2 regions of the Priestia sp. VA7 genome follow, and region 2 is predicted to be linked to the other one. Evidence: a T-box and tRNA genes for the amino acid it is inferred to sense, from the RefSeq annotation. Region 2 holds a T-box; the other holds one or more tRNA genes.
The links. The T-box of region 2 lies ahead of ileS (isoleucine--tRNA ligase). A T-box ahead of a tRNA ligase gene usually reads a tRNA of that ligase, here a tRNA-Ile.
Positions count from the first base shown of each region.

Region 1: it encodes a tRNA-Ile, which carries the amino acid that the T-box ahead of ileS (isoleucine--tRNA ligase) is inferred to sense. The anticodon was not compared.

Region 1 covers NZ_JBVQPN010000001.1:151-12,041, forward strand. The annotation lists partial or broken rRNA gene AC0C45_RS00005 (23S ribosomal RNA) at 1-18, shown strand, start outside; rRNA gene rrf (5S ribosomal RNA) at 128-243, shown strand; tRNA gene AC0C45_RS00015 (tRNA-Val) at 253-328, shown strand; tRNA gene AC0C45_RS00020 (tRNA-Thr) at 355-430, shown strand; tRNA gene AC0C45_RS00025 (tRNA-Lys) at 439-514, shown strand; tRNA gene AC0C45_RS00030 (tRNA-Leu) at 528-609, shown strand; tRNA gene AC0C45_RS00035 (tRNA-Gly) at 633-707, shown strand; tRNA gene AC0C45_RS00040 (tRNA-Leu) at 722-810, shown strand; tRNA gene AC0C45_RS00045 (tRNA-Arg) at 820-896, shown strand; tRNA gene AC0C45_RS00050 (tRNA-Pro) at 901-977, shown strand; tRNA gene AC0C45_RS00055 (tRNA-Ala) at 983-1,058, shown strand; tRNA gene AC0C45_RS00060 (tRNA-Met) at 1,089-1,165, shown strand; tRNA gene AC0C45_RS00065 (tRNA-Ser) at 1,193-1,285, shown strand; tRNA gene AC0C45_RS00070 (tRNA-Met) at 1,311-1,387, shown strand; tRNA gene AC0C45_RS00075 (tRNA-Asp) at 1,392-1,467, shown strand; tRNA gene AC0C45_RS00080 (tRNA-Phe) at 1,476-1,551, shown strand; tRNA gene AC0C45_RS00085 (tRNA-His) at 1,562-1,637, shown strand; tRNA gene AC0C45_RS00090 (tRNA-Gly) at 1,649-1,722, shown strand; tRNA gene AC0C45_RS00095 (tRNA-Ile) at 1,728-1,804, shown strand; tRNA gene AC0C45_RS00100 (tRNA-Asn) at 1,808-1,882, shown strand; tRNA gene AC0C45_RS00105 (tRNA-Ser) at 1,886-1,976, shown strand; tRNA gene AC0C45_RS00110 (tRNA-Glu) at 1,997-2,068, shown strand; gene glgB (1,4-alpha-glucan branching enzyme) at 2,362-4,323, shown strand; gene AC0C45_RS00120 (glucose-1-phosphate adenylyltransferase) at 4,274-5,425, shown strand; gene AC0C45_RS00125 (glucose-1-phosphate adenylyltransferase family protein) at 5,448-6,473, shown strand; gene glgA (glycogen synthase GlgA) at 6,470-7,900, shown strand; gene AC0C45_RS00135 (glycogen/starch/alpha-glucan phosphorylase) at 7,914-10,325, shown strand; gene AC0C45_RS00140 (TIGR00266 family protein) at 10,364-11,161, opposite strand; gene AC0C45_RS00145 (TraR/DksA C4-type zinc finger protein) at 11,256-11,891, opposite strand, start outside.
Region 2 covers NZ_JBVQPN010000001.1:610,970-622,860, reverse strand. The annotation lists gene AC0C45_RS03320 (RluA family pseudouridine synthase) at 1-687, opposite strand, end outside; gene lspA (signal peptidase II) at 684-1,151, opposite strand; gene AC0C45_RS03310 (conjugal transfer protein TraR) at 1,232-1,519, opposite strand; gene ileS (isoleucine--tRNA ligase) at 1,690-4,455, opposite strand; T-box leader at 4,526-4,746, opposite strand; gene AC0C45_RS03300 (DivIVA domain-containing protein) at 4,816-5,310, opposite strand; gene AC0C45_RS03295 (YlmH family RNA-binding protein) at 5,395-6,168, opposite strand; gene AC0C45_RS03290 (YggT family protein) at 6,219-6,488, opposite strand; gene AC0C45_RS03285 (cell division protein SepF) at 6,492-6,956, opposite strand; gene AC0C45_RS03280 (YggS family pyridoxal phosphate-dependent enzyme) at 6,973-7,656, opposite strand; gene pgeF (peptidoglycan editing factor PgeF) at 7,664-8,485, opposite strand; gene AC0C45_RS03270 (YlmC/YmxH family sporulation protein) at 8,560-8,814, opposite strand; gene sigG (RNA polymerase sporulation sigma factor SigG) at 9,163-9,942, opposite strand; gene sigE (RNA polymerase sporulation sigma factor SigE) at 10,091-10,810, opposite strand; gene spoIIGA (sigma-E processing peptidase SpoIIGA) at 10,841-11,764, opposite strand.

The DNA.
Region 1 (11,891 bases), 610 kb from region 2:
GATCGAGGACTTAACCAAACTTTAAAAGCGTAAGCTTTACTCAGCAAACTGTTATCTAGTTTTGAGAGAACAAAACTTTTCGAAAAAAGTCTTGCTTTCTTTATGAAATAGTGTATAATATAATATGTCTGGTGGCGATAGCGAAGAGGTCACACCCGTTCCCATACCGAACACGGAAGTTAAGCTCTTTAGCGCCAATGGTAGTTGGGACTTTGTCCCTGTGAGAGTAGGACGTTGCCAGGCTTATATATCGGAGGATTAGCTCAGCTGGGAGAGCACCTGCCTTACAAGCAGGGGGTCGGCGGTTCGATCCCGTCATCCTCCACCATCGACTATTTAAGTCAGAGATTGCACGCCGGTGTAGCTCAATTGGTAGAGCAACTGACTTGTAATCAGTAGGTTGGGGGTTCAAGTCCTCTTGCCGGCACCATTTTTTTCGAGCCATTAGCTCAGTTGGTAGAGCATCTGACTTTTAATCAGAGGGTCGAAGGTTCGAGTCCTTCATGGCTCACCATTTATATTCACACGCGGGTGTGGCGGAATTGGCAGACGCGCTAGACTTAGGATCTAGTGTCTTACGACGTGGGGGTTCAAGTCCCTTCACCCGCATCTTTCATTAATTTCATATATGTGCGGAAGTAGTTCAGTGGTAGAACACCACCTTGCCAAGGTGGGGGTCGCGAGTTCGAACCTCGTCTTCCGCTCCACATATATAAGTCCTGCCGGGGTGGTGGAATTGGCAGACACACAGGACTTAAAATCCTGCGGTAGGTGACTACCGTGCCGGTTCAAGTCCGGCCCTCGGCACCATTTTAATAAGCGCCCGTAGCTCAATTGGATAGAGCGTTTGACTACGGATCAAAAGGTTAGGGGTTCGACTCCTCTCGGGCGCGCCATAAACGGGAAGTAGCTCAGCTTGGTAGAGCACTTGGTTTGGGACCAAGGGGTCGCAGGTTCGAATCCTGTCTTCCCGACCATTTATGGGGCCTTAGCTCAGCTGGGAGAGCGCCTGCCTTGCACGCAGGAGGTCAGCGGTTCGATCCCGCTAGGCTCCACCAATTAAATTAAATAATTGTAACGAATAATATGGCGGTGTAGCTCAGCTGGCTAGAGCGTACGGTTCATACCCGTGAGGTCGTGGGTTCGACTCCCTCCGCCGCTACCATATAAGTTACATTTGTTATAAATATACGGAGGAATACCCAAGTCCGGCTGAAGGGATCGGTCTTGAAAACCGACAGGGGTGTTAAAGCCCGCGGGGGTTCGAATCCCTCTTCCTCCGCCATTTATTTATATCATATTCATATCATCGCGGGGTGGAGCAGTTCGGTAGCTCGTCGGGCTCATAACCCGAAGGTCGCAGGTTCAAATCCTGTCCCCGCAACCAAAGTGGTCCCGTGGTGTAGCGGTTAACATGCCTGCCTGTCACGCAGGAGATCGCGGGTTCGATTCCCGTCGGGACCGCCATTTTGTTTGGCTCGGTAGCTCAGTTGGTAGAGCAAAGGACTGAAAATCCTTGTGTCGGCGGTTCGATTCCGTCCCGAGCCACCATTTTAAGACGGCGATTGTGGCGAAGTGGTTAACGCACCGGATTGTGGTTCCGGCATTCGTGGGTTCGATTCCCATCAGTCGCCCCATCTTAAGTAACGCGGGTGTAGTTTAGTGGTAAAACCTCAGCCTTCCAAGCTGATGTCGTGAGTTCGATTCTCATCACCCGCTCCAAAAATGGGCCTATAGCTCAGCTGGTTAGAGCGCACGCCTGATAAGCGTGAGGTCGGTGGTTCGAGTCCACTTAGGCCCACCATATTCCACAGTAGCTCAGTGGTAGAGCTATCGGCTGTTAACCGATCGGTCGTAGGTTCGAGTCCTACCTGTGGAGCCATACGGAGAAGTACTCAAGTGGCTGAAGAGGCGCCCCTGCTAAGGGTGTAGGTCGTGTAAGCGGCGCGAGGGTTCAAATCCCTCCTTCTCCGCCAGTCGTTTTAAATTTAAATATGGCCCGTTGGTCAAGCGGTTAAGACACCGCCCTTTCACGGCGGTAACACGGGTTCGAATCCCGTACGGGTCATCTCAAAAAGGTTTGCATATATGCAAACCTTTTTTATTTGCGCTTTTTTAAAGATTAAGTAAACAGAAATAATAGTTAGGAATAATTACCATGAATTTTCAGAATAAAAAGTAAGTTTTAAGCAGGATTTTCCCTATGTCATATGGAATTATTCATAAAGTAATAAAGTATGAAGAGTATGGGATAAAGAGTTATTTAAAAGAACTTTTATTCTATTATATTTGTAGAAAAGGTTTATGTTTTTACTGTAAAAGGGAATGAGTGGTAAGAAGCGTATATTATGTGCGTATATTATGTTTGAAGTTAAAGGGGTGGCAAAAGTGAATCTAGCGGTTCAGCCTACTGAATTTGATGTTCATTTGTATCACGAAGGAAACTTATTTCGCAGTTACTCTATTTTCGGTGCGCATCAGGTAACGGTAGAAGGGATTGAAGGCGTACGATTTTGCGTGTGGGCACCTCATGCAAAGGGCGTAAGCGTTGTAGGTGATTTTAATAAATGGAACGGTTTTCAACATTCCATGGTCAAAGTTAATGAAGAAGGTATTTGGATGACATTTATCCCTGAATTAGAACAAGGGACTATTTATAAATATGAAATCATCACACAAAGCAATCAAAAAAAATTAAAAGCAGATCCATACGCTTTCTTCAGCGAAGTGCGCCCAAACACTGCGTCTATTGTTTACTCATTGGATGGGTACAAATGGAACGACCAATATTGGCGTAGAAAGAAAAAACAGCAAAATATATATGAAAGACCGCTGTGTATTTACGAGCTGCATGCAGGGTCTTGGAGGACTCATGAAGATGGCAGCCTTTATACATACAGTGAATTAGCACAGGAGCTTATTCCTTATATTGCTGAACAAGGTTTTACACATATTGAGTTATTACCAGTCATTGAGCATCCGCTCGACCGATCCTGGGGATATCAAGGAACTGGATACTATTCCGCCACCAGTCGATACGGTACACCTAAAGAGTTGATGAACTTTATAGATGAGTGTCATCAAAACAATATAGGAGTTCTTTTAGATTGGGTACCCGGGCACTTTTGTAAGGATGAACATGGTCTGTATATGTTCGATGGAGAACCTACTTATGAATACAAACAAGAATCCGATCGTGAAAACTACGTTTGGGGAACAGCTAATTTCGATTTAGGAAAGCCTGAAGTACAAAGTTTTCTGATTTCGAATGCTTTGTTTTGGTTGGAGTACTTCCATATAGATGGATTTCGAGTAGATGCTGTAGCTAATATGCTTTATTGGCAAAATTCTTCTGGAAAAGCAGTGAATGATGGAGCTGTCAGCTTCTTGAAAAAGTTGAATGAAGCTGTTTTTGAATCTGATGAAACGGTATTAATGATGGCAGAAGATTCAACGGACTGGCCGCTTGTTACAGCACCTACGTATGAGGGCGGTTTAGGCTTTAATTATAAATGGAATATGGGATGGATGAATGACGTTTTAACATACATGGAAGCTGGCGTGGAAAGACGTCCCTATCTTCACGATAAAATGACCTTTTCACTAATGTATGCGTTTAACGAAAATTTTATTTTGCCGCTTTCTCATGATGAAGTCGTACATGGGAAAAAATCATTACTTAATAAGATGCCAGGTGATTACTGGCGCAAGTTTGCACAGCTTCGACTGCTATATGGATACTTCTTTGCACACCCGGGAAAAAAGCTTTTATTTATGGGCGGAGAGTTTGGCCAATTTGATGAGTGGAAAGATTTAGAGGAGTTGGATTGGATGCTTTATGACTTTGATATGCATCGCAATCTTAACGGATATATGAAGGATCTCATCAAGATTTATAAGAGAAGCAAGCCTTTATATGAATTAGACCATAATCCAGATGGATTCGAATGGATTGATGTTAACAACCATCATCAACAAATCTTCTCTTTTATTCGTAAGTCAAAAGAAAATCAGGAGATTTTTATAGTTGTTAGCAATTTTTCTGAGCATCCATATCATTCTTACAAAGTTGGAGTTCCAGTTGAGACAGAGTACATTGAAGTTATTAACAGTGATGACGAAGTGTACGGCGGTTCAGGCATTGTAAATAAAAAGGCATTAAAATCAGTGGATGAATCGTTTCACGGTCAACCTTTTTGCATTGAAATGAATATTCCGCCGTTTGGCATTAGTATACTACGAGCAAAGAGAAAACGAGGGGAGAGAAAACAACATGTTAAAAAAGAAATGCGTAGCGATGTTATTGGCAGGAGGAAAAGGTAGTCGGCTCAGTTCGCTTACAAAAAATCTAGCAAAGCCAGCTGTACCATTTGGTGGTAAGTATCGAATTATTGATTTTGCTTTAAGTAATTGTACAAATTCAGGTATTGAGACAGTAGGTGTATTAACTCAATATCAACCGCTAGTTCTCAATTCATACATTGGAATTGGAAGCGCTTGGGATTTGGACCGACGGAATGGTGGCGTCACGGTATTGCCTCCATACGCGGAATCAGATGGAGTAAAGTGGTATAAAGGCACGGCTAGTGCTATTTATGAAAATTTAAACTATTTGACACAATATGATCCTGAGTATGTACTGATTCTATCAGGTGATCACATTTATAAAATGAACTATGAAAATATGCTTGATTATCATATAAACAAAGAAGCAGACGTAACGATTTCTGTTATTGAAGTACCTTGGGAAGAAGCGAGCCGTTTTGGTATTTTAAATACCAATAGTGACCTAGACGTAATGGAGTTCGATGAAAAACCACAGCGTCCTAAAAATAATCTAGCTTCCATGGGAATTTATATTTTTAAATGGAGTATTTTAAAAGAATATTTAGAAATGGATGCACGCAATCCATATTCAAGCCATGATTTTGGTAAAGATGTTATTCCGCTTTTACTAGATGAAAAGAAAAAGCTAATTGCATACCCATTTCAAGGTTATTGGAAAGATGTAGGAACTGTAAAAAGCTTGTGGGAAGCGAATATGGATTTGTTATGTGATAAAGACGAGCTTAATTTATTTGACTCTTCATGGAAAGTATACTCTGTTAACCCTAATCAGCCTCCTCAATATATCGCGCCAAACGCCTGCGTGGTGGAGTCATTAGTAAATGAAGGGTGCGTTGTCGAAGGAAACGTAGAGCAGTCCGTGTTATTTCCAGGTGTACAAATCGGCTCAGGTTCTGAGGTTAAGAAAACGGTTGTCATGCCTACTGCAAAGATAGGCTCTAACGTATATATTGAAAACGCAATTGTTCCATCGGACATTGAAGTTCCAGACGGTACTATTATTCGACCGACCAAAGGAAGCGAAGAAGTAATTCTTGTTACTCAAGAATTGATTGAATCAGTTGCTAAATGCATTTAACGAACAGAGAGGATGAACGACATTGAATAATCAAATGCTTGGTATTATTGATGCTTGTACAAACACAACAGCGCTGCAGCCTTTAACCTTTTATAGATCGATTGCTGCCATTCCTTTTGCAGGACGCTATCGATTAATCGATTTTACGCTTTCTAATATGGTAAACTCTGGAATTTCGAGCGTTGCCATTTTTCCTCGTGATCGCTATCGCGCATTGATGGATCATATAGGTTCAGGAAAAGAGTGGGATTTGGATCGGAAGCGAGATGGATTGTTTATCTTCCCTCCTATGACAAGTGATTTACACTTAGAAAGTCCATCACTATTCACGCAGTTCCGTTATCATATTGATTATTTCTTAAGAAGTAAGCAGGAATACGTATTAATTGCGAATAGTTATACGATATGTACAGTTGACTTTGAGCACGTGTTGCAACGTCATATTGCTTCAAATGCAGATATTACTGAAATGAAGCAGGGTGATAAATCGCTTAATATGTATATTATTAATAAATCTATTCTAGTTAATATTTTGCAAAATGAATCCCATGATTTTTATACGATTAAAGAAATGGTTCGATATATGGCACAATCTCATCGTGTAGAAAAGTATGAGCACCATGGATATACGGCTGAGATTTCTAGCTTAGATGCCTACTATAAAACAAGTATGGAAATTTTATCTCCAGATGTCTGGAAGCAGTTATTTATCAACGAACGTCCTGTTTTCACTAAAGTAAAAGATGAACCGCCTACTCGTTACGCAAAAAAAGCGGTTGTGAAAAATTCAATGATTGCAAACGGGTGCGTGATTGAAGGGCATGTGGAAAATAGTATTATCTTCCGAGGCGTTAAAATTGGAAAAGGTACGGTCGTTAAGAATAGCATTGTGATGCAAAAAGGCGTTATTTTAGAAAATAGTGTATTAGAAAATGTTGTTTTAGACAAAGATGTGAAAATAGGAAGTAATGAAACGTTGCTAGGTGAGTCAGGATTACCTAGAGTCATTGCTAAAGGAACAACTCAAGGAGCGTTGATGAAGTCGTGAATGTATTATTTGCTGTATCAGAATGTGTACCTTTTATTAAAACAGGAGGATTAGCAGACGTAGCTGGTGCCCTGCCTAAAGAATTAAAAAAGTTAGGAACGAACGTGTGTGTAGTCATGCCAAAGTACGGAACGATTCCTCAACATTATCAAGATGAAATGGTGCTTGAAAAAGTTATTCATGTACAGGTTGGGTGGAGAAGACAGTACTGCGGAATTGAATCGTTAACGATGGATGGCGTTAAATATATTTTCATTGATAATGAATATTATTTTAAAAGAGATAGCTTATATGGGCACTACGATGACGCTGAACGATTTGCTTTTTTCAGCAGAGCCGTGCTTGAAGCTATCCCGTTTTTAGAGAATGAGCCTGATATTATTCATTGTCACGACTGGCATACGGCTATGATTCCATTTTTACTTCGTGCTAATTATGATATGTATGATCATATTCAGACGGTCTTTACGATTCATAACTTGCAATTCCAAGGAATCTTCCCTAAGAGCAATTTATATGAGTTATTAAATTTAAATGAATATTATTTTACTACAAGCCAGCTCGAGTTTTATGGGAATATTAATTTTATGAAAGCTGCGCTTGTATCAGCTGATAAAATTACCACGGTAAGTCCTACATATCGAGATGAAATTCAAATGCCATATTACGGAGAAAGTTTAGATGGATTATTGCGTCAGCGAAATCAAGATTTAATTGGGATTGTAAATGGAATCGATGAAGAAGCTTATAGCCCAGACGCAGATCAGCTTATATCTTATCCTTATTCGGTAGAAAAGATTGAAGGGAAATATAAAAATAAAAAAGAGCTCCAGCGCTATCTTGAATTAGAAGAAAATAAGGATGTTCCAATTATTTCGATGGTTACAAGGTTAACTCAGCAGAAGGGATTGGATTTAGTTAAGCACGTTTTCCATGAGACGGTTAACTTAGGAGCCCAAATTGTTATTTTAGGCACTGGAGAACACGAGTTTGAGCAGTTTTTCCGTGAGATGGAAGATACGTACCCGCAACAAGTAAAAGCTATTATTGGTTTTAATGAAGAACTTGCTCATAAAGTTTATGCCGGTACGGATTTATTTTTAATGCCTTCCCGTTTTGAGCCTTGCGGACTCGGACAATTAATAGCCTTAAAATATGGAACCATTCCAGTCGTGCGTGAAACGGGCGGCCTGAATGACACGGTCAAAGCTTATAATGAATATAGCGGAGAGGGAAATGGCTTCTCTTTTAAGAATTATAATGCTCATGACATGCTTCATACGTTAGAAAGAGCTGTTTCATTTTATCACCAGAAAGATGTATGGAAAAAATTAATGATGGATGCTATGAGTCAGGATTATAGCTGGGGGCAATCGGCATTTAAATATAATCAATTGTATTCAAATTTGACATCTACTCCATCGTGAAAGGGTGAGCAGATTGTTCTCTGATAAAAAAAGCTTTCAAGAGGCTTTTTTAAAAAAGCTGGAAATGACATATGGAAAGAGCTTTAAAGAATCTACTGTTCAAGATCACTATCATACATTAGGAAATATGGTGCGAGAGTATATTAGCAGCGATTGGATTTCAACCAATGAAATTCATAGGTCTTCACATACAAAGCAAGTGTATTATCTTTCTATCGAATTTTTACTAGGCAGACTATTGGGTCAAAATCTGTTGAACTTAGGAATTCGGGAAGTTGTAAAAGAAGGATTAAGTGATCTGAATATTTCACTTGAAAATATTGAAGAGATAGAAGTAGACGCAGGATTAGGAAACGGCGGATTAGGCAGGCTTGCTGCTTGTTTTTTAGATTCTCTTGCTTCACTTAATCTTCCTGGCCACGGTTATGGGATTCGCTATAAACACGGTTTGTTTGATCAAAAGATTGTAAACGGCTTTCAAATTGAGCTCCCAGAACAGTGGTTAAGGCATGGGAATTCATGGGAAGTACGCAAATTAGATCAAGCCATAGAAGTGAACTTTTGGGGCGAAGTTGAAATGGTACAGGAAGATGAAAAATTCTCTTTTCGTCATGTAAAAGGAGAACCCGTCTCTGCTGTTCCTTATGACATCCCGGTTATCGGGTATAAAACAGATACAGTTAATACACTTCGCCTTTGGAATGCGGAGCCTTCATCATTTCCAGTACATAAAGATGTGATGGAGTATAAGCGTCAAACAGAGGCTGTATCAGAATTTTTATATCCAGATGATACACATGAAGATGGTAAAATATTAAGATTGAAACAGCAATATTTTCTTGTGTCAGCTAGCTTACAAAGTATTATCAGAGCACATCGAAATACCTATCAAACACTTACAAACTTTCACGAAAAAGTAGCCATTCATATTAACGATACTCATCCTGTACTTGCGATTCCTGAGCTAATGAGAATTTTACTGGATGAAGAAAAAATGGAATGGGAAGATGCATGGCATATTACGTCCAATACCATATCATACACAAATCATACCACTCTTTCTGAAGCCCTTGAGAAATGGCCAATTGATTTATTTCAACCCTTGCTTCCACGCGTGTATATGATTATTGAAGAAATTAATGAGCGCTTTTGTAAAGAATTATGGGAATCATATCCAGGCGACTGGCAACGGATTGAAAATATGGCTATTTTAGCGCACGGGTTAGTAAAGATGGCTCATTTAGCAATTGTGGGAAGTTATAAAGTAAACGGTGTGGCAAAGATTCATACTGATATTTTAAAAGAACGAGAAATGAAAGATTTTTATCAGTTTTATCCTGCTAAATTTAACAATAAAACGAACGGAATTACCCACCGGCGCTGGTTGTTAAAAGCTAACCCGCAGCTTTCCTCCCTTATTACCGAGGTGATAGGAGATAAATGGATTAAACAGCCGCATTCTCTTATAAAGCTCCAAGAGTACGTGGAAGATCCAAGTTTTTTACAAGGACTAAAAACAGTAAAACAACAGCGTAAAAAGCTGCTTGCGGATATTATTCAAGAGCAAACGGGAATTAAAATAGATTCTAATTCTATTTTTGATGTACAGGTTAAAAGGCTTCATGCTTACAAAAGGCAGCTTTTAAATGTGCTGCACATTATGTATTTGTACAATCGATTAAAAGAAGACCCTAATTTTCAAATCGTTCCTCGTACATTTATTTTTGGTGCGAAAGCTTCTCCCGGCTATTATTATGCAAAAAAAGTCATCAAGCTAATTAACTCTGTAGCTGATGTTGTCAATAATGATCCACAAACATCACCGTTTTTAAAAGTCGTTTTTTTAGAAAACTATCGTGTGTCACTTGCTGAGTATATCTTTCCTGCGGCGGATGTCAGTGAACAGATTTCAACCGCCAGCAAAGAAGCTTCGGGAACGGGAAATATGAAATTCATGATGAACGGAGCGTTAACTCTTGGCACGATGGACGGAGCGAACGTCGAAATTAGCGAGGCAGTAGGAAAAGATAATGTCTTTATTTTTGGATTAAAAGCCGAAGAAGTGTTGAGCTATCAGCAAAATGGAGGATACCGTGCCTATGATTATTACCATCATGATAAGCGTATTCGACAAGTGCTCGAGCAGCTTACAAACGGCTTCCTGCCTGACACATATGACTTATTCGAGCCTATATATGATTCATTATTAATGCAAAATGATGAATACTATGTACTCCGTGACTTTGACTCATACGTTACGGCACAGCAAAAAGTAAACGAAGCTTATAGAAATGAAAATAAATGGCTTCAAATGAGTGCGACGAACATTGCACACTCCGGCTTTTTTTCTAGTGATCGAACGATTGAGGAATATGCATCTGATATTTGGGGAATTCATTCCACTAAAAATTTATTAAATCAATAAATAGAAAAGGTGTAGTCAAAGACTACACCTTTTTTATTTTATCTGTTGTCACCGTTTAAGAAATCACCTAAAGAACCAAGGATACTGCCTTCACCTTTACCTCCCGTTGGCGAAACTGCACTTGATAAAACGCGATCGGCTAGTCGGCTAAAAGGAAGAGATTGAATCCAAACTGTTCCCGGTCCTGACAGAGTAGCAAAAAACATGCCTTCCCCTCCAAACAGAGCTGTTTTAATTTTCCCTACATATTCGATATTGTAGTTTACATCACGGGTCATGGCCACTAAACATCCAGTATCCACTCGAAGGCGTTCACCCGGCTGCAGCTGTCTTTTATGAATGGTTCCGCCTGCATGCAAAAATGCCAAGCCATTACCTTCTAATTTTTGCATAATAAAACCTTCACCGCCAAAGAAGCCCGTTCCTAGTTTTTTTTGAAAATCAATGCCAACGGATACGCCTTTGGCAGCGCATAAAAAGGAGCTCTTTTGACAAATGATTTTATGATCGAGCTGCTCTAAATCGACAGGAATAATCTTGCCTGGAAAAGGTGAAGCGAAGGATACTTTTCGTTTGTGATATCCGTTATTTGTATATACCGTCATAAATAAACTTTCACCAGTTAATACGCGTTTCCCAGCTCCTTTTAGTTTATTAAACAGCCCGCTGCTGGTGGAAGAAGAACCGTCACCAAAAATGGTTTCCATCTCAATATCATCTTCCATCATCATCATTCCTCCAGCTTCTGCTATAACACTTTCTGAAGGATCTAATTCAATTTCAACAAACTGCATGTCATCTCCATACAATTTATAATCAATTTCATGTGCATTCATCATTTTCACCTCATTATTAATTCTAATCTCCTATTTATTCGATATCATCTCCTATAGCTCCTACAAAAAATAGAAAAAAGAGTAGTATGAAGAACTACTCCTTTTCAGTGTATGGATCTTTCTCATAGGCCGGTAAATCTCCAAATATGGTCATCGTACCTTCTTCATCCAGTGCATTTTCATATCGCTCATGCTCTTTTGAAGGGTAAATAGGAAGAGGCTGTCCATATAAATCGGTAGCGGCAAAGTTTTCATAATCTTCAACGTATCCAATAGCTTCATCTGCCTCAATATAGGTTTCACTATAGTTAGACGTATCTTCTATAAAATCAGAAGGAGATTCAGACGTCCCGTAACGCGCAACGTCTTGCCAAGAATCTTCTGCGTCATATCCTGTTGTTTCGGTATCGTCATAGTCGTATTGACCAAATGGGTGATGGAGAACATTTTCTTCTACAGGTCTGTGCTTTGGAATATCCTGCGATGGGCTATGTTCTCTACAGTATAAAGTAGTTGGTACAGCCTGAAGTCTTTCAAACGAGATATCTGCTCCACATACTTTGCACGTTCCATACGTGCTGTGAGCGATTGCCTGAAGTGCTTCTTCTATTTCATGTAGCTCTTGTTTTGCATGTTCATTTAATGCAAGGTCTTTTTCACGCTCGTATGTTTCCGTGGCTGTGTCACCAGGGTGGTTATCGTAGCTTGAAAGTTCTCCTACAGCATCGTG
Region 2 (11,891 bases):
TAGCTTACATTCGACTAGTGAAAAATCTTTAAAACGCTGCAATACAGTAAAGTGCGTCACTGCATCACGACTGTTTTCATCAGTCACGGTCATGCTTTGACGATCTTGTTTATCTCGGCCGATTGGCGCATCAATTGTACCGTGATCGTGCGCAATTACTCCGTGAACGATAGCTTTATAACGACGCGTTACTGTTTTAGCTACAAGCTGACTAACTAGTGATTCATGAGCTAAATCATTTTTTGCAACCATAAGTAAACCGGATGTATCTTTATCAATTCGATGAACGATACCAGGGCGCATAACGCCGTTAATACCGGATAAATCTTTACAGTGAGCCATTAGGCCGTTTACAAGCGTGCCGCTATGATGACCAGGAGCTGGATGTACAACCATGCCGCGAGGTTTATTTACAACAAGCACATCTTGATCTTCATAATAAATATCTAAATCCATTTCTTCCGCTACCACATCAAGCTCTTCTAGTTCCGGCACTTCGATAATAATAGCGTCTCCTGTTTTACATTTATAGTTTCCTTTAACGGTTTTATCGTTCACTTTTGCGTGACCTTCTTTAATCCATTGCTGCACTTGTGAACGTGACCATTCTGCATTTACAGTCGAAAGTACTTTATCAATACGTTCTCCCGCTTGTTCTTCATTTATAACTGTTTCAATTACATTCATTCTTTGTGCTCCTTCTTCATTTTCCCTTCAAACAGCGTCATAATAAACATGATGATTACTCCGACGACAAGTGCCGAATCAGCTACGTTAAAAATCGGAAAATCATACGTAAAGATGTATGTATTTACGAAATCAACTACTTCTTTACGGACCACTCGATCAATAAAGTTTCCAATGGCGCCGCCTAACATTAATGCTAGCGCAATACCGAACCATTTATCTTGTTTTTTGAGCTTTTGAATATAAATTATTAAACCGACTACCACAACCACCGTAATCAGATAAAAGAACCACATCTGTCCTTGTAAAATCCCCCACGCGGCTCCTCTGTTACGATGAGAGGTAATGTAAAGAAAGTTTTCAATCACGGTGATGCTTTGTCCATAATACATTTCTTTTACAATCATCCATTTTGTTACCTGATCAATAAGTATAACAGCTAAAGCGATAAGATAATAAAACACACACGTTTTCCTCCCGCAATAAAATCAAACGAATCCATACTAAAGCATTTTAGCACATAATTCATTTTTTTTCTCGCTTCTCACCATAAAACAAATAAATCTTCATTTGTGCGGGCCGTCGGCATTACTTTTAATTTATGAATAGACATCACTTCGCCAGTTAGTTCATCAATTCCGAACGCACCAACGTCAAGCTTTGCTAACGCGTGTTCTACATCTTTTAAATCGGCTTTAATCATTTCTATTACGTAACGTTCCTTTTCATCTATATAACCAGATTGTTCTGTAGCATATCTCAATAGGCGATCTTGTAATTCTTCTTTAATAAGAGCTAATTCCTGTCCAATGGAAAGATAATTTTCATACATTCAAACGCCTCCTGTGCTGATAAGATGAAGTATTAATGATGTTAGGTTTACCGAGTTTTCCATCGAATCTACAACACAAGTTTTTCCTAAGGCTTTAAATGCTTTATACCATTGTATTTGGGAATTTCGTACAGCAAAAAACACGCCCAAAAAGGACGTGTTTTTGTTAATTACTGCTGAACGTAGTGATTTTTTACAACATCCGCACAGCGTGTACATAAAGTCGGGTGATCTTGATCTTCGCCAACTGTTGGTGATACAACCCAGCAGCGCTCACACTTCTCACCTTCTGCTTTACTTACAACAATTGAAGCATAGCTGAATTTTTGTGCTTCAGCAGGTGCTTCACCTTTTGCTACCTCAAGATCTGAAACGATGAAGAGTTGACCTACATTTTCAGAAATAGATGCTAACAGTTCTTTCGTATCTGCTGTTGGATATAGCGTTAATTTTGCTTCTAAAGACTTACCGATTACTTTTTCATTACGAGCCTGTTCTAGCGCTTTTAATACTTCATCACGAAGCTCCATGAATGCATCCCATTTCTCTACTAATTGATCTGCTCCTTCGATTTCTTGAACCTCTGGCATATCAACTAGCTGCACGCTTTCTTCCGTTACATTTGGAATGTGAACCCATACTTCGTCTGCTGTATGAGAAAGAATTGGAGACACTAATTTCGTTAACGATAATAACGTTTCATAAAGGACCGTTTGAATGCTGCGGCGCTCTACATTATTTTCTGCTTCGATGTACAATACATCTTTTGCAAAGTCTAAGTAGAATGAACTCATATCAATTGTACAGAAATTATGCACTGCGTGATAAATGCTTGAGAATTCATATGAATCATAAGATTTTTTCACTTTATCAATTAATTTGTTCAACTTCACAAGCATGTAGCGGTCTACTTCACGAAGGTCTTCAACAGCTACAGCATCAGTTGTTGGATTAAAGTCCGCTAAGTTTCCTAGTAAGAAACGGAACGTGTTGCGGATTTTACGATATACTTCTGCTACTTGTTTTAAAATATTATCAGATACACGAACATCAGCTTGGTAATCTACAGAAGCTACCCATAAACGTAAAATATCTGCACCTAGTTGTTTCATTACTTTTTCTGGAATTACAACGTTTCCTAATGACTTACTCATTTTGCGACCTTCACCGTCTAAAGCAAATCCGTGGCTAAGTACCCCTTTATAAGGTGCTTCACCCGTTACAGCTACGCTTGTAGAAAGACTTGAATTAAACCAGCCGCGGTATTGGTCAGAACCTTCTAAATACAAATCAGCCGGACGCTGTAAGTCTTCACGTTCTTCAAGAACAGCTTGATGTGAAGAACCAGAGTCAAACCATACGTCCATGATGTCTGTTTCTTTTGTGAAGCGGCCATTTGGGCTTCCTTCATGAGTAAAGCCTTCCGGAAGCAAGTCTTTTGCTTCACGCTCAAACCATACGTTTGATCCATGTTCTCTAAATAGATTTGATACGTGTTCGATTGTTTCGTCCGTAATGATTGGCTCCTCATTTTCAGCATAAAATACCGGAATCGGAACGCCCCATGCACGTTGGCGAGAAATACACCAGTCGCCGCGGTCACGCACCATGTTATAAAGTCGCGTTTCACCCCAAGTAGGCACCCATTTTGTTTTTTCTACTGCTTTTAATAAATCTTCACGGAAATCTTTAATAGACGCAAACCACTGTGCTGTTGCACGGAAAATTGTTGGTTTCTTTGTACGCCAGTCATGTGGGTATGAGTGGGTAATGAAACTTAATTTTAACAGCGCGCCTTCTTCTTCTAGTTTGTCTGTAATCGGCTTATTCGCTTTATCATAGAATAACCCTTCAAATCCTGGTGCTTCATTCGTCATATGACCCTTACTGTCGACTGGACAAAGAACTTCCAAACCGTATTTTTGACCAACGATAAAGTCGTCTTCCCCGTGTCCCGGTGCTGTATGAACACACCCAGTACCAGCATCCGTTGTTACGTGATCGCCAAGAACAACTAATGAATCACGCTTGTAGATTGGATGCTCAGCTACTACACGCTCAAGTTCTGAACCTTTTACTGTACGAAGCGTCTTATAGTCAGCCCATTCAATTTCTTTAGCAACTGTTTCAATCAGTTCAGTTGCCACTACATATTTTGCTCCATCTGCTTCAACTACGCTGTACTGAAGCTCAGGATTGACAGCAATCCCTTGGTTAGCTGGCATTGTCCATGGTGTTGTCGTCCAAATGATGAATTTTTCATCTTGTTCAAGCACACCTTTACCATCTTTTACGTTAAACGCTACGTAAATAGAAGCTGACCGCTTATCATAGTACTCAATTTCCGCTTCTGCTAAAGCAGATTCACTTGAAGGGGACCAGTACACAGGTTTTAACCCTTTGTAGATGTAGCCTTTTTTCGCCATGTCACCAAACACTTTGATTTGCTGCGCTTCGTACTGCGGCTGAAGCGTTACATATGGATTATCCCAATCTCCGCGTACACCTAAACGCTTAAACTGCTCACGCTGGCCGTTTACTTGTTCCCAAGCATACTGTTCGCAAAGCTTACGGAACTCAGCTACCGTCATTTCTTTGCGGTTTACTTTTTTATTTTTTGTTAAAGCTGTTTCAATTGGCAAACCGTGTGTATCCCAGCCTGGTACATAAGGTGCGCAGAAGCCTGACATCGACTTATAGCGAACGATAAAATCTTTTAAAATTTTATTTAATGCATGTCCCATGTGAATATCGCCATTCGCATATGGAGGTCCATCATGCAGGACAAATAGCGGACGGCCTTCCGTACGTTTTTGTACTTTTTCATAAATATTCATTTCAGCCCACTGTTCTTGCATTTTAGGCTCGCGGTTCGGTAAATTTCCACGCATTGGAAATTCAGTTTTTGGCATCAATAATGTATCTTTATATTCCATGTTTTACCCTCCAAAAAAAACGTAAATTTCATATCTTTTTGTACCATAACAAAAAGACCTCCTCATCCCAAAAAGGGACGAGAAGGCCTCCCGCGGTACCACCCTAGTAGATTTGCTGTACGCAAATCCTCTTTGCATTCGTAACGTGAATAAACCGCCACTGCTTACTATCATCAGTTCAGCAATGGTACTCTAGGGTGATTTTCACTTTTTTGTTTGTTATCGAGCTCACACCATCCTCGATTCGCTTTGACAAACTAAAAAAGCTACTGTCCCTGTCTCCGTACTGTTTGATATGAAATTTCATCTGTTACCAAATTATATGACAACAAAACGTGAGAAGTCAAGATGATGTCTGGACTAGTCAATTTTTTCTTCTAGCGCTGGCATCTCATAATCCATCAACTGATCCCAGTCGTCGCTGTTTAACATTTCAAGCTGTGCTTCGATTAACATTTTGAAACGAGTTCTAAATACTTTAGACTGCTTTTTCGTCTCCTCAATGTCCATCGCAATTTTACGAGACTTAGACAGTGCTTCATTAATAATACGGTCCGCATTTTTTTCTGCTTCTTTTATAATGAGCTTCGCTTCTTTTTCAGCGTTTCGCTTCACATCTTCCGCTGCTTCTTGAGCAATTAAAATTGATTTATTTAACGTTTCTTCGATGTTAGTAAAATGTCCAAGACGATCTGTTAATTCAGATACTCTTCCTTCTAACTCCTTTTTATCACGCATGACCAGCTCATAGTCTTTAATTACTTGGTCAAGAAACTCATTTACTTCATCTTCATCATATCCGCGAAATCCGCGATTAAACTCTTTGTTATGAATATCCAAAGGGGTTAAAGGCATCTAGGCCACCTCCGTGTTGTCTCATTACGTCATTAGTAATGGTTTATTCGACATATTTTTAAAATTTCCTGCTAGTAGATTTCTTTATTTCTGCTTTCCTACAACAATTCGCCATTTTTCTTTTTTGGTTTTGCCTTCAAGTGAAACGATACGACTTCTGCCGTGACCACGAAGTGACAAAATATCACCTTCATGACATTCAAAAGAAGGCTGTTCAATGACTTTAAAATTTACTTTTACCGCTCCATTTGCAATAAACGGCTGGACTTTTTGTCTTGATAAATTGTGAATGGTCGACAGCAAAACATCAAGCCTCATTGAAGAAACTGTATAAACGTGTTCAACCAGCTCTTCTTTTACAACATGCAGCTGCTCTCTTTGAATAGAAGAAAGTGAAACTTTGGCTTTTCCAATTGATGTTAAATTCATCTCAATATAAGAAGAAATTTCCTCTGCAACTACGAGCTGAATATCGTCTCCCGCGACCAAAATATCGCCAAATTTTGAACGGCGCAGTCCTAAGGACATCGCCGAACCAAGAACTTGAGGATGTTCAATCTTCACAAACTTTTTAGGATAATTGAGCTCGTACATATGCAACTGAAAATCTTCACTTTCAGGTACATAGTAATCCGGGTATAGCAGCGCGCGCTTGCGTTCAGCAAACGGTTGTCCACCATCAAATGAAACTTGAACCTCTCCTTCAGTCCCGACAATAGCCGTCACAATATGCTGCTCTCTTGGATCTAAAAAGTCCGTTAGCTTTGGGCTGTATTGATGTAGGACATCTTCTTTCCACTGAAGAACCTGGTCAATAAATCCATGTTCTTCTTGCCTAAAATGTTCATAAATAGACATATTATTACTCCTACTATTGGTATGTAAAAAAGGAATCCAGCGATTCCTTTTTAAATAAATCCAACCATACTGTGAAGTGAACGTACACCTGCTTGTGCAAATCGTAGTAAAAAGATTGCGACAAGAGGTGAAATATCAATCATGCCAATAGGCGGAATGATTTTACGAAAAGGCTCTAAGTAAGGCTCACAAATGCTACCAAGCAACTGACCAAACTTAGACGCCCTTACATCGGGTACCCAAGACATCAAAATGTAAATAATCAGTGCCCATGAGTAAAGACCAATCAATTGTCCAAGAATCCCAAAAACGATGTCCAAAAACTACCACCTCTTTACGTTTGTTGTATCATGTTCTCCCATCATATCTGAAATGCTTCCGCTTACGTCTACATTATCAGGTGTACATAAAAAGATGTCGGTTCCAATTTTTTGAATGTCCCCGCCTAAAGCATAAACTGTACCACTTAAAAAGTCGACAATTCTTACCGCTTGATCTCGTTGAATGCGCTGTAAATTCACAACTACGACTTTACGATTTTTTAAATGATCCGTAATTTCTTGTGCTTCGGCATAGACGCGAGGTTCACAAAGCATCATTTTTGATGATTTTTGAACGCTTTGCAAGCTAATCACGTTTTGCTGCTGATTCGGCTGCTGACTAGCTTTCGCTGGTCTCGACTGCTGTACAGGCTCTTCTACCGACTCTTCTTCTTCGTAATGTTCTTCTACATATTCAGTATCGTCATCAAGAGCAAAAAAACTTCTAAAGCGATTTTTCATACTCATCTTGAATTACACCTCCTTAACGTTCATTCCCAACTAACGTGGTTCCTAGTCGAATGAATGTTGCTCCTTCTTCAATTGCAATTGCATAATCGTTTGACATTCCCATTGATAGCTCTGTACACGGTGCATATGGCAAATTTAGTTCTTGTATACGACTCTGCAATTTTTTTAGACCTTGAAAACAGCTGCGAAGCGTAGACTCTTCATCTGTGTGAGGAGCCATGGTCATCAATCCGACCACTTGGATATTTGCAAATGCTTCAAGAGATTGAATAAATGGAATTACATCTTCTACAGCAAGGCCATGCTTTGATTGTTCTTCGGCAACATTAACTTGTACAAAACATTTTATACGATGTTCTGCACGTTTATCAATTTCTTTTGCTAAAGATAATCGGTCTAGTGAATGAATATAGTCAACTTTATCAATCACATTTTTTACTTTTCTTGTTTGTAAGCTTCCGATAAAATGCCAGGTCGCTTTCTCACCGATTGATTCATACTTTTCTAGAAGACCTTCATCCCTGTTTTCTCCGAGATGTAAAATGCCGGCATCCACTGCTTCTGCTGCTCGTTTTGTGGAAACGTATTTTGTTACAGCAATCAGCTCTACATCTTCTCGATTTCGATTAACTTTTTTACACGCTTCAGCAATTGTTTGTTGAACTGCTTCTAGATTTTCACTTACGCTAGCTGTCACTATGTAATTACTCCTCCTTAAAGCCTATGAAGTTAAACATGCGTCCTGTTTTCCCTTGGTCGCGGCGATGTGAGAAGAACAGGTCATCTTCACAGCTTGTACAATACGACGATGTTAAAATTCGTTCCGGCAATACGCCTGCGTTTTGAATCAGCAGCTTATTGACTTTTTTTAAATTAAGCGCGTATTGTCCAGGACTTACTTCTTGATATCCATTTTGGCCAACTACTTCGTTTACTTGTGTAATGACGCGGTTATCGACGACATAACAGCAATCTTCAATCGAAGGGCCAATCGCCACGTAAATATCTTCAACCGGGACATTTTCTTGCTCTACCCAACGTCGAATCATATTTCCTGCAATATCTTTCACTGTTCCTTTCCACCCAGCATGAGCTAGACCTACTAAATGGTGATCAGGCGCATAGAAGTAAAGCGGAACACAATCTGCATAACATAAAGCTAACAAAATATCAGATTCATTTGTATAAATGCCATCCGTTGCTTTTATGCCCTCTTCATACTTGTAGAGTCCTTTTGCACAGTCGGCTTTTGTTACTTTTTGAACAGTTGCTTCATGTACTTGTTCAGCACATACAAAGCTTTCAAAAGACATGTCTAGTTCGGCTGCTAAAATTTTTCTATTTGTAATAACATCTTCTACGTTATCGTTTACGTGAAGCCCTAGGTTAAAAGAAGCAAATGGAGGTTTACTCACGCCACCATTTTTTGTGGTAAAACCTGCAACAAGTATATCATTCTTTTCTACCCAAGGGCTCAGCCACATAAACGACTCGTGATGGCTTTTTTTTAATGGCTCAGGATTCATGTATGTGACACATCCCTTGTTTCATTTGTTCTCACATATTGTACCACAGATTGCTAGGTGCTGTTGACAAAAAACTAATTCTCTTCAGGCTGAAATGCGTCTTTATAACGTACTAAAATGACATCAGAACCGATTTTCACAATATTTTTCCATGGAATCACAATTTCATCATCTTTTCCAAAGAAGCCCAATACACGAGAGCCTCCGATAATGACGGCCTGTATTTTTCCCGTTGTTAAGTCAATATCAATATCCCCTACATTTCCAAGTTTTTTGCCATCAGCTACATTCACTACATCTTTCAGCTGGAATTCTGAAATCTTTAACATGCTCTCTCCTCCTATAGCCAACTTTATTCCTTAGCCTATATATATTTTCAAATTTTCATTTCATGAAGGAAAAGCTTATTTTTTCTCTGCCATTCTCGTTCTATAGGCATTTTGTCCACTAATTACACATTTTTTCATCAAAAGACATTCTCAACGAGTAGCTAGAAGTCCTCACAGCAATAGGAAACCGGATATGAATATCTTTTGGTCATGTATTATACATTGATATATACAAAATAAGCACCGTGTCTGTTTTTATAGACACGATGCTTATTAAGTTGAACATCAAATAAAGTGAATGGTATTAATTGTATGAACGCGAGCAGCTGCCAGTTTAGATAGCTTTTGTTAACTTTGAATATTTTTATTCATCTGTTTAATAGCAGCTTTTTCTAAACGAGAAACCTGCGCTTGAGAAATACCAATTTCTTCAGCAACTTCCATCTGTGTTTTACCTTGGAAAAAGCGCTTTCGTAAAATTAGTTTTTCTCGCTCGTTCAATCTTCTCATACCTTCTTGCAAAGCAATTTCTTCAATCCAAGTTGAATCACGATTGCGTTCATCGCTTAGCTGATCCATGACATAGATTGGGTCTCCACCATCATTGTAAATAGGTTCAAATAGAGAAACCGGATCTTGGATAGCATCTAAAGCAAACACAATTTCTTCATGCGGCACTTCTAGGACTTTTGAAATTTCCTCAGCTGTAGGTTCCTTGGATGTTTCACTCATAAGCCTTTCACGAACTTGAAGAGCTTTATAAGCAATATCACGAAGGGAACGAGAAACACGGATTGGATTATTGTCACGTAAATAGCGGCGAATTTCCCCTATAATCATTGGGACAGCATATGTAGAAAACTTCACGTTTTGACTTAAATCAAAATTGTCAATGGATTTCATTAATCCAATACATCCAACCTGAAATAAGTCATCAACAAATTCTCCACGATTGTTAAAACGTTGGATCACGCTGAGTACGAGACGTAAATTTCCGCTTACTAGCTTTTCTCTTGCTGTTCCATCTCCAGCCTGCATTTGTTTAAACAACTTTCGCATTTCTTCATTTTTTAATACGGGAAGTTTCGAAGTATCTACTCCACAAATTTCTACTTTATTTCTTGTCAACTCTTTCCCTCCTAACAGGAGATGATGTTCTGAATTCAGTATCTCCTCAGAAGGAAAAAATATGCACTTTTACAATTCTGACAATTCCACGCTAAAAAAGCTGATTGTGTAAGATGCTTCTCAGCCCTTATACAATCAGCTTTTTTACTTAAACCATTTTATTAAATTCTTTTCGCAGCCGTTTAATAATTCGTTTTTCAAGCCTTGAAATATAAGACTGAGAAATGCCTAGCATATCAGCTACATCTTTTTGCGTTTTTTCTTCTCCGCCGGCTAGCCCAAAGCGCAGCTCCATAATTTGCTTTTCACGATCATTTAATTGGTGCAGTGCTTTCAACAAAAGTTTTCGATCCACATTCGCTTCTAGGTCTTTTGTGATGATATCTTCTTCGGTTCCCATCACGTCAGATAATAGCAGTTCGTTTCCATCCCAATCAATATTTAACGGCTCATCAAATGAAACTTCAGATCGAATTTTGTTGTTGCGGCGCAAATACATTAAAATTTCATTTTCAATACAGCGAGAGGCGTACGTCGCTAGCTTAATTTTCTTTTCAGGATTAAACGTGTTTACTGCTTTAATTAAACCGATGGTGCCAATGCTAATTAAATCCTCAATATTGATTCCCGTATTTTCAAACTTGCGGGCAATATAAACAACAAGTCGCAAATTACGCTCAATCAACAGCGAACGTGCTGCTTCATCTCCTGATGGAAGTTTTTTCAAGAGCACTTCTTCTTCATCTTTTGTTAAAGGGGGTGGAAGAGCTTCACTTCCTCCTATATAGTACACTTCATCTGTTTTTAGCTTAAGTTTAATTAATAATTTGTACCACCATAATTGAAATCGAATTCGATATGTAGCCATTTTGTATCCTCCTTTATTTGTTCACACCTTTTACGATGCGGAACTTACTTCTCCAATAACAATAAGCTTCGGATGAACAATACACTCATATTGCTTCTCCACTGAAAGCGTTGTATGACTAATACCTACTAATACTTTAGTGACTTCAATCGTGTTGGACTGATGCACCAGCCTTACCATATCTGGCTTTAGAGCAAGCAGCAACTGGTTGGCTTGGCCTACGCTTCGATAAGGGACAAAGCGGACTTTTGAATACCACTCTTGATCAATATCTTCGCTGTGTGAAAAGGATTGGACATTTTTGCTTAATTCCATTAAGCCTTCAGGCAATATTTCCTTTAAAGAATCTGCTGTAACAATCATAACCGGGGTTTTCGTCAGCGGATCTACAAGCTGGTTTCCACTATCAATAAGTCCTTTCATCGACAGCGTCTGTTCGTTTAAAATAACTTCCACATCTACCAGCTGATCAAATGTAATATTTTTCATTCGCAAATCATCAACTCGTGCTTTTGAAAAATAAGATAATAGCGGAAAACCGATAAGAACAAATATCCAGCTAATAGGATCACCAAACTGTGGAGATTTCGTATCAACCATTTGATTAAGAACAAGGAACTGATCTTGAAATAAAAAGTGAACGCCCATTAATCCTCCACCAACAACAAAGGTTGCAAAATAAAACGTTAATAAATTCTCAAAGAAAAAGCGCAGTCGTTTATAACCAAACGTCATCAATACCATAAAAAAAGAGAATAAAATTTTAATAGCAGGGTGAACCATAAGATGAGAAAAAGGCGTAAACATAAGAAGGACAATCAATGAACCGATAAAGCCGCCAAGCAAAAGCCTCCACCACTTGTAATTCCGTTTAAGTACAACTGCACATAACATTAGTAAAATCGTATCTAATCCAAAATTCAGCATCCATATTAAATCTAAATAGATTGGCAATGTTTATAACCTCTCCATTCTTTCTGAATTTTTCTGTTAAAAATTAGTATATAGTACATCCTATTAGAAAGTCTGTCAGTTCATGCCGAGAAACAAGCAGTATTTTTGAGGAAATCATTCGATATTT